Linked DNA regions of Ramlibacter pinisoli. The protein of the gene in region 2 interacts with the protein of the main gene of each other region in a pairwise test. Links are inferred from orthologs where the notes say so. Each region holds a gene or a part of one and is shown on either strand. Other genes may lie near its edges.

What was found. The genes of interacting proteins can lie anywhere in the genome.
Region 1: the proteins of rlmB (region 2) and GON04_RS17580 interact in binary tests that used the Escherichia coli proteins (3 or more experiments, as listed by UniProt). The link is inferred for Ramlibacter pinisoli from one-to-one orthologs.

The regions. Positions count from the first base shown.
Region 1 is NZ_WSEL01000009.1:643,484-647,801, reverse strand. What follows is about bases 1,234-4,105. They hold GON04_RS17580 (NAD(P)H-hydrate dehydratase), read right to left. Parts: upstream 3,452-4,105; coding sequence 2,015-3,451; downstream 1,234-2,014. Other genes in these bases: GON04_RS17575 (D-amino acid dehydrogenase), read right to left, coding at 3,473-4,105; GON04_RS17585 (SDR family oxidoreductase), read left to right, coding at 1,257-2,018. Also shown: rnr (ribonuclease R), read left to right, coding at 1-1,229; more of GON04_RS17575, read right to left, coding at 4,106-4,318. UniProt on the Escherichia coli protein: Bifunctional enzyme that catalyzes the epimerization of the S- and R-forms of NAD(P)HX and the dehydration of the S-form of NAD(P)HX at the expense of ADP, which is converted to AMP.
Region 2 is NZ_WSEL01000003.1:110,315-115,339, forward strand. The notes cover bases 922-3,728. They hold rlmB (23S rRNA (guanosine(2251)-2'-O)-methyltransferase RlmB), read right to left. Parts: upstream 2,789-3,728; coding sequence 2,054-2,788; downstream 922-2,053. Other genes in these bases: GON04_RS01700 (chromate transporter), read left to right, coding at 922-977; GON04_RS01705 (hypothetical protein), read right to left, coding at 991-1,329; GON04_RS01710 (SIR2 family NAD-dependent protein deacylase), read right to left, coding at 1,326-2,057; GON04_RS01720 (ABC transporter ATP-binding protein), read right to left, coding at 3,007-3,678; GON04_RS01725 (arylesterase), read left to right, coding at 3,694-3,728. Also shown: GON04_RS01695 (chromate transporter), read left to right, coding at 1-408; more of GON04_RS01700, read left to right, coding at 417-921; more of GON04_RS01725, read left to right, coding at 3,729-4,362; tRNA 2-selenouridine(34) synthase MnmH, read left to right, coding at 4,359-5,025. UniProt on the Escherichia coli protein: Specifically methylates the ribose of guanosine 2251 in 23S rRNA.

The DNA of each region.
Region 1 (4,318 bases), on a different replicon or contig from region 2:
GCGACCTGATCAACCTGCACGACGTCTACCGCGCGCTGCTCAAGGCGCGCCAGGTCCGCGGCGCGGTCGACTTCGAGACCACGGAGACGCAGATCGTCTGCGACGAGAACGGCCGCATCGAGAAGATCGTGCCGCGCACCCGCAACGATGCGCACCGCCTCATCGAGGAGGCGATGCTGGCGGCCAACGTCTGCTCGGCCGACTTCATCCAGGAGAGCAAGCATCCCGGCCTGTTCCGCGTGCACGAGGGGCCCACGCCGGAGAAGAAGGACATCCTGCGCAACTACCTCAAGGCCATGGGCGTCGGGCTGACCATCAGCGACGAACCGATGCCCGGCGAGTTCCAGAAGATCGCCGAGGCGACCAAGGACAGGCCGGACGCGCAGCAGATCCACACCATGCTGCTGCGGTCGATGCAGCAGGCGATCTACACGCCGATCAACAGCGGCCACTTCGGCCTGGCGTACGATGCCTACACGCACTTCACCAGCCCGATCCGCCGCTACCCGGACCTGCTGGTGCACCGCGTCATCAAGGCCATCCTTGCGCGCACGCACTACACCCTGCCGGCCCTGCCCACGCCCGGCGAGGCACACGAGAAGCTGGCCCGGCGGCTGGCCACCCGCGTCGCGCCGCCCGGCCACAAGCTGAAGAAGCCACCGGCGCCGCCCAGCCGCGAAGTCCAGGCCTGGGAGGCAGCCGGCCTGCATTGCAGCGCCAACGAGCGCCGCGCCGACGAGGCCAGCCGCGACGTCGAGGCCTGGCTCAAGTGCAAGTTCATGCGCGAGCACCTCGGCGAGGAGTACAGCGGCGTCGTCAGTGCCGCCACCACGTTCGGCATCTTCGTCACGCTCGACCAGCTCTACGTCGAGGGGCTGGTGCACATCACCGAACTCGGCGGCGAGTACTTCAAGTTCGACGAGGCACGGCAGGAACTGCGCGGCGAACGCACCGGCATCCGCTACGCCATCGGTTCGCGCGTGCGCGTGCAGGTCAGCCGCGTCGACCTCGACGGCCGCAAGATCGACTTCCGGCTGGTGCGCGAGGGCGAGGACCTGGAAGCGCGCGCGATGCGCGACAAGGGCGTTCCCGCCGGCGGCGGTGCCGGAGCCAAGCGCGCTGCCAAGAAGGCGCCGCGCGGCGTCGAGCACGTGCCGATCAAGTCGTTGACGGCGGCCGTGAAGAAGGCCGCCGCCAACAAGCCCAAGGGCCGCAAGGGGCGGCGCTGAGAGAACCAGGAATCACCAGGAGGCAAGATGAGCAAGAACGAGACGGGCCGGGTGGCCATCGTCACGGGGGCCGGCAGCGGCGTGGGCAAGGCGGCGGCGCTGGCGCTGCTGGGCGGAGGCTGGCGGGTGGCGCTGGCCGGCCGGCGGCCGGACGCCTTGCAGGGCGTGGTGGAGCAGTCGGGTGCCGGCAGCAATGCGCTGGCGGTGCCGACCGACGTCACCGACCCGGCATCGGTGCAGGCCCTGTTCGACACCGTCGTCAAGACCTGGGGCCGCGTCGACCTGTTGTTCAACAACGCCGGCATCAACGCACCCAACACGGCCATCGAGGACCTGCCGATCGAGAAGTGGAAGGCGGTGGTCGACACCAACCTCAGCGGGATGTTCTACACCATCCAGCAGGCCTTCCGCGTGATGAAGGCGCAGTCGCCGCGCGGCGGACGCATCATCAACAACGGCTCGATCTCCGCCCACGCGCCGCGGCCGGGCTCCATCGCCTACACCGCGACCAAGCATGGCGTGACGGGCCTGACCAAGACGGCGGCCCTCGATGGGCGCAAGTACGACATCGCGGTCGGCCAGATCGACATCGGCAACGCCGTGACCGAGATGGCGGCGCGCATGGCCAAGGGCGTGCCGCAGGCCGACGGCGAGATCCGGCCCGAGCCCATGATGGACGTCAACATCGTCGGCCAGTCGGTGCTCTACATGGCCAACCTGCCGCCCGAGGCCAACGTCCTGTTCCACACGGTGATGGCCACGAAGATGCCCTTCGTGGGCCGCGGCTAGCCGCCGGCGCGCGCCGCCAGGGCGCCCGCCACCAGCGGCTCGCCGGCGGGCCAGCGGTCGGCCAGCTGGCCGTGGCGGAACACCGCCGCCTGCCCGGCCTCGAACGCCGGCAGCCCGTGCGCCAGCAGGGCCGCGATCCAGCCGGCGAGCACGTCGCCGGTGCCGCCGGTTGCCAGCCGGGCACTGCCGGTCGGGTTGATGGCCGGCGGCTGCCCCGGCGCGGCGATCACCGTTCCCGATCCCTTCAGCACCACCACGCAGGCGTAGCGCGCGGCGAGTGCCTGCGCGGCGGCCAGCCGGTCGGCCTGCACCGCCGGCGTCGACGTCCCCAGCAGCCGTGCCGCCTCGAGCGGATGCGGCGTGAGCACCGTCGGCAGCGAACGTTGTGACCGCGCGCGCAGCAGCGCCTGCAGGTCAGCCTGCGCGGCCACGGCGTTGAGTGCGTCGGCGTCCAGCACCAGCGATGCTGCTTGCGGCAGCACCTGGGGCAACACGTCCGCCACCGCGGTGCCCCCGCCGCAGCCGCAGGCGACGGCGAGGGACGGCAGCGGCAGCGAGGACCAGTCCCTCAGCATCAGTTCCGGCAGGCCGGGCGCCAGCCGGGCGGCAGCCGGATCGAGCGGGGCGAGGTAGACCCGGCCGGCGCCGGCATGCAGGGCGGCGCTGGCGGCCAGCAACGCCGCGCCCGCCATGCCCGGCGCACCGCCGATGACGGCGACGTCGCCGTAGCTTCCCTTGTGCGACGCGTGGAGCCGGGGCTGGGCCAGTGGCGGGCCGGCGAGGAGGGCGCACGGCGCCTCGGGGCCGGCCGGCACCTCCAGGTCGTCGAACCAGACCTGGCCGGCCGCGTCGCGGCCGCCGGCCGTGAACAGGCCGGGCTTGAGCGTGAGCAGGGCCAGCGTGTGCGTCGCACGGACGGCGAGACCCGCGCCCGTGTCCGCATGCAGCCCGCTCGGCACGTCGATCGCGAGCACGGGGCGGCCGACACCCGCCATCGCCTGCGCCGCTGCCGCCAGCCCGCCCTGCAGCGGCCTGGCGGCCCCGATCCCGAGCAGCGCGTCGATGCACAGGTCGCAGTCGTGCGGAGGGGCGGGTGCCAGGTCAAGCCCGGCCTGGCGCAGGCGTTCCCACGCGCGCTTGGCATCCGCGGGCAATGCGGCAGGGTCGCCGGCCAGAGTGACGACGGCTTCCTTGCCCCATGCGGCCAGGTGCGTGGCGGCTTCCAGGCCGTCGCCACCGTTGTTGCCCGGCCCGCAGGCGATCCAGATGCGCCGGGCGTGCGGCGCGATCGCGAGGGCCAGCCGGGCCGTGGCCAGGCCGGCCCGCTGCATGAGCGTGAACGGCGGCAACGCCGCCTGCGCCGCCTGTTCGATGCGGCGCGTGGCGGCGACGTCGAACAGCGGCCAGGACCGATCCGGAGCGACCTGGTGCATGGCCGCGATTGTGCGGCGCCGTCAGCCGCGCAGGCGTTCGATGCCCAGCCCTTCGAGATCGAGCAGTGGTTCGTTGCCGCCCATGAGGTCGGCGACGACGCGGGCGCTGCCGCAGGCCAGGGCCCAGCCGCTGGAGCCGTGGCCCATGTTCACCCAGATGCCCGGAACACCCGAGGCGCCGAGCACCGGCGGGCCGTCGGGCAGCATGGGGCGCGCGCCCTTCCATTCCTGCACGGCGGCGCCGGTGTTGGTCAGCTGCGCCGCGCCAGGGAACCAGTCGTGCAGCACCTTGTACAGCGTCTGCAGCGAAGCCTCGCGCTTGTGGCGCAGCCGCCCGCCGATCTCGGCGCTGCCGGCGACCCGCACGCGCTGCCCCAGGCGCGTGATGGCCACCTTGTAGCGCTCGTCCATGAGGGCGCTGCGCGGCGCGTTCAGCGGCTCGCGGATGGGCGCGCTGATCGAATAGCCGTACACCGGCGCGATCGGCACCCGCAGGCCGACCGGCCGCAGCAGGGCCACCGATTCGACGCCGCCGCACACGACCACGGCATCGAACCGCGCCTGCCCCTTGGCCTCGCCCTGCCGCACGGTCAGGGTCGTCGGGGCGGCCGGGTCCAGCGGCAGCACCTCGGTGTTGAATTCGAAGCGCGCACCGACGTCCCGGGCCGCGTCCTTCAGCAGGATGGCGAACTGCCGGCAGTTGCCCGCTTCGTCATCGGGCAGGTGGATGGCCCCCAGGAAGTCGGTGTCGGGGTTGATCGCCGGCTCCAGCACACGGGTCGCCTCGGCGTCGATCTGATGGAACGAGACGCCGGCGTCGCGCAGGACCTGCAGGCCGGGCATCACCAGCTGCTGCTCCTTCTCGGA
Region 2 (5,025 bases):
GTGGCGCAGATCATGCCGGGGCCCAACGTCGTCAACCTGTCGCTGATGATCGGCGGCCGCTACTTCGGGCTGCGCGGCGCGCTCGCGGCCCTGGCGGGCATGCTGGCCGCCCCCCTGCTGGTGGTGCTGACGCTGGCCCTGCTCCATTCACGCTTCGCCGGCAACCCGCACCTGGCTGCCGCGCTGCGCGGCATGGGCGCCGTCGCGTCCGGCCTGATCACGGCCACGGGGCTGAAGCTGTTCACGGCGCTGCGCAGGCACCCGCTCGGTGCGCCGGCCTGCGCCCTGCTGGGCGCGGCGAGCTTCGCCGGCATCGCGCTGCTGCGCTGGCCGCTCGCCTGGGTGCTCCTGAGCCTGGGCACGGTGGCGTGCTGGCTCACGTGGCGCAAGCTGGGGCAGCCGCAATGAGCATCGTCATGACCCCGGCCGATTGGCTGTCGCTGCTGCTGCACTACCTGCTGCTGTCCGTGCTGTCGGTGGGCGGCGCGATCACCACCGCGCCCGACATGCACCGCTTCCTGGTCCAGGAGAAGTCGTGGCTCTCCGACCCGCAGTTCAGCGCCTCGGTCGCCATCGCCCAGGCGGCGCCCGGCCCCAACGTGCTGTTCGTGGCCCTGCTAGGCTGGAACGTCGGGCTGAATGCCGGCGGCACGGCCACCGCCTGCCTGGGCCTGCTGCTGGCCATGGTGGGCATCCTCGTGCCCAGCGGCACCATCACCTACCTGGCGTCGCAATGGGGCCACCGCAACCGCGAGCTGCGCGCCGTGCGGGCCTTCAAGCAGGGGATGGCGCCCATCGTCATCGCGCTGCTGATCGCCACCGGCTGGGTGCTGGCAACCGGCACCGAGCCGAAGCTGGCCGACTGGCGCCTGTGGCTGCTGGCGGCCGTCACCGCGCTGCTGGTGTGGCGCACCCGCATCCACCTGCTGTGGATGCTGGGCGCGGGTGCCCTGCTGGGATGGTTCGGCGTGCTGTGAGCGCCGCCGCGGCTCAGTGCGGGTTCTCGAAGAACAGGTAGTTGGCGTGCTCGCCGACCTCGAAGTAGACCTTCTTCTCGCCCGGGTCGACGACGAAGTTCAGGTTCTCGTCCAGCACGCCGTAGCCGAAGCGGTAGGCCCGCGCCGCGTTGTCGTCGGTGCCCAGCGCGGTCGACAGCTTGTCGACCCGCAGGAAGCGCCGCACGAGCTTGTCGCCCGCGTAGACCTCGAGCACGCCGTTGGTGCCGGTCCAGTTCTGGATGTCGCGCCCCAGCTTGTTCTGCTGCTCCTGCGTGCAGGCCGCCAACAGCAGCGCCGCGCCCAGCAGGGCCATCGTCGTCTTGGTCTTCATGCGCCATCCTCCAGCAGTTGCGGCAACAGCGTCGCCGACGTGCCGCGCAGCACCGCGTGCGCCGCATCGTCGAGGTCGCTCGGCCCGGGGTTTACCACCACCATGCGCGCCCGCTCCGCGGCGGTGCGCGCCAGGCCCGCCGCCGGGTAGACCACGCCGCTGGTGCCGGCCACCAGCATCAGGTCGCAACTGCGGGCCGCCTGTTCGGCGGCCGCGAGCACCTCGGCCGGCAGCAGTTCGCCGAACCACACCACCGCCGGCCGGCGCAGGTTGCCGCACCGGCCGCAGCGCGGCGGCCGGCCTTCCTGCGGCGGCAAGGCGGTGCAGCAGGGCCTGGGGCGATCGAGCCAACGATCGTCCTGCAGGGTGCCGTGCAGCGCGAGCACGCCCGTGCTGCCTGCGCGCTGGTGCAGGCCGTCGACGTTCTGGGTGATGAGGGCCAGCCGCCCTGGACGGGCCTGCTGGAAGCGGGCGAGCGCCCGGTGGCCGGCATTCGGTTCGACCCGCGCCACCATCGCCCGGCGCATCACGTACCAGTCCCAGACCATCCCCGGGTCGGCCCGGAAGGCCTGCTCGGTGGCCAGGTCCTCGGGCCGGAAACGTGCCCACAGGCCGGTCTGGGCATCGCGGAAGGTCGGCACGCCCGACTCCTGGCTCACGCCGGCGCCGGTGAGCACGGCGATGGAGGTCGCCCCGCGCACCCACTCCCGGACGTCGGCGAGGCTCATGTCCGCTGGCGCAAGGCCTCGTACAGGCAGATGCCGCTGGCCACCGACACGTTCAGGCTCTCGACGGCGCCGCGCATCGGGATGGACACCAGCTCGTCGCAGGTCTTGCGCGTGAGCTGCCGCATGCCCGGCCCCTCGGCGCCCAAGACCAGCGCCACGGGCGCCTTCAGGTCGGCCTGGAACACGGTGCGTGGCGCATCGTCGCTGGTGCCGATGCACCAGATGTCGCGCTCCTTCAGCTCGCCCAGCGTGCGTGCCAGGTTGGTGACCATGAAGTACGGCACCGTCTCGGCCGCGCCGCTCGCCACCTTGGCGACGGTGGCGTTCAGGCCGACGGCATGGTCCTTCGGTGCGATGACGGCATGGGCGCCGGCGCCGTCGGCCACGCGCAGGCAGGCACCCAGGTTGTGCGGGTCGGTCACGCCGTCCAGCACCAGCAGCAAGGGCGGACCTTCGACGGTATCGAGCAGGTCGTCCAGCGAACGCGCGGCCGGCAGCGGCTCGACCCGTGCCGCCACCCCCTGGTGGCCGTGGCTGCCGGCCAGCTTGGCGATGCGCAGCGCGTCGGCTTCGATCAGCCGCACGCCGGCTTCCCGTGCCCGCTCGAGGAACTGCCGCATCCTCGCGTCCTTGCGCGCCACCTCGTAGTAGACCTCGACGACGGACTGGGGCGCGGTCTTCAGGCGCACGCCGACGGCGTGGAACCCGAAGAGGACTTTGGCGGTGGACATGGGACGATTATCGATGGGAGGAAGAAAGGGGACTTCCGTCCGCAGGAGGCGCAGAAGGAACGCAGTGGGACGCAGAACGACGACGAAGTGGGGGTTGCCGTTCGCAGCACTCCCTCCCTCCTTGGACGTCTTCCGCGTCGTCTCCTTCTCTTTTTGCGCTTTCTGGGTACCGGTGTCCGCGCCCGCTCCCGATTCCGTTCCCGCTCGCGCTCCCGCCGTCAGGCCACGACCGTTCCCGCCTCGATCGTGATGCGCCGTTCGCAGCGCGCCGCGATGGCGCGGTCGTGGGTGACGAGCACGAGCGTGGTGCCGCGCTCGCGGTTCAGCTCGAACATGAGGTTCATCACCGTCTCGCCGGTGGCGAAGTCCAGGCTGCCGGTGGGCTCGTCGGCCAGCAGCACCGCCGGCTCGACGACGAAGGCGCGGGCCAGCGCCACGCGCTGCTGCTCGCCGCCCGACAGCACCTTGGGATAGTGGCCGAACCGCTCGGCGAGCCCCACCCGCGACAGCATCTCGCCGGCCGACCGGCGGGCGTCGCGGCGGCCGGCCAGCTCGAGCGGCAGCATCACGTTCTCCAGCGCCGTGAGATTGCCCAGCAGCTGGAAGCTCTGGAACACGAAGCCGACCTTCCGCGCCCGCAGTGCGGCACGGTCGTCCTCGTCGAGGGCGAACAGGTCCTCGCCGTCCAGCCGCACCGTGCCGCGCGTGGGCGTGTCCAGGCCGGCCACGATGGACAGCAGCGTGCTCTTGCCCGATCCCGAGGCGCCGACGATGGCGGCGGTTTCCCGCGGGGCCAGGGAAAAATCGATATCACGGAGAATGTCGAGGGTGCCGGTCGAGTCGGTCACGGACTTGTGGACGTGGTCGACGGCGATGATGGATTCCGGCATGGACGAAAGGATGAGGTGGATCGCAGGGACTTTATCGTGACGCTGGCAGCCGCCCTCGGGGCCGGTGCCTTGCACGCCGCCGAGCCGGCCACGCTGCTGGTCGTCGGTGATTCGTTGAGCGCCGAGTATGGCCTGCGCCGCGGTACCGGCTGGGTGGCCCTGCTGGAGAAGCGGCTGGCCGAGCAGAAGCTGCCGGTCAAGGTCGTCAACGCCAGCATCAGCGGCGACACCACGTCGGGCGGCCGCTCGCGGCTGGCGCCCCTGCTGGCCCAGCACCGGCCGACCCACGTCGCGATCGAGCTGGGCGCCAACGACGCGCTGCGCGGGCTGCCGCTGGCCATGACCGAGGACAACCTCTCGCGCATGACCGAAGCGGCGCAACAGGCCGGGGCCCGCGTGCTGCTGGTGGGCATCCAGCTGCCGCCCAACTACGGCGCCGACTACGGGGCCAGGTTCGCTGCGCTGTACGAGCAGGTGGCGCGGCGGCACAAGGCTGCCGTGGTGCCCTTCCTGCTCAAGGGCGTGGCCGACGCGCCCGATGCCGAGCGGCTGTTCCAGGCCGACCGCATCCACCCGACCGAACAGGCCCAGCCGACCATCCTCGAGAACGTCTGGCCCGAGTTGCGCAAGCTGCTCCAGGCCGACACGGGCAAGGCGATGCCGCCAGGGGAGCGCAAGCCTTGACCGTTCGCGTCATTGCCGCCACCGAAGCGGCGCAACGGCTGTCCGAGTTCAGCCAGGTGATCGACGCGCGCAGCGAGTCCGAGTACGCCGAGGACCGGCTGCCGGGCGCGGTCAACTGGCCTTCGCTCAACGACGAGGAACGTGCGCTGGTCGGCACCCTCTACAAGCAGGTCAGCCCGTTCGAGGCGCGCAAGCGCGGCGCCGGGCTGGTCGCGGCCAACATCGCGCGCCACATCGAGCGCGAGGTCCAGGACAAGTCGCGCGAATGGCAACCGCTCGTCTACTGCTGGCGCGGCGGCAAGCGCAGCGGCGTGCTGGCCGACCTCCTCGACCAGATCGGCTTCCGGGTCACGCTCGTCCAGGGCGGCTACAAGGCGTTCCGCAACGCCGTCCTGGCCGACCTGCCGGTGCTCGCGCAGCGGCTGCAGTACCGGGTGGTGTGCGGCCTGACGGGATCGGGCAAGACCCGGCTGTTGCAGGCGTTGGCGCGCCAGGGCGCGCAGGTGCTCGACCTGGAGGCGCTGGCGCAGCACCGGGGCTCGGTGCTGGGGCTGATGCCTGGCGAGGTGCAGCCCAGCCAGAAGCAGTTCGACATGCGGATCTGGGAGCAGCTGCGCGCCTTCGACCCGGCACGCCCGGTCTACGTCGAGAGCGAGAGCAAGA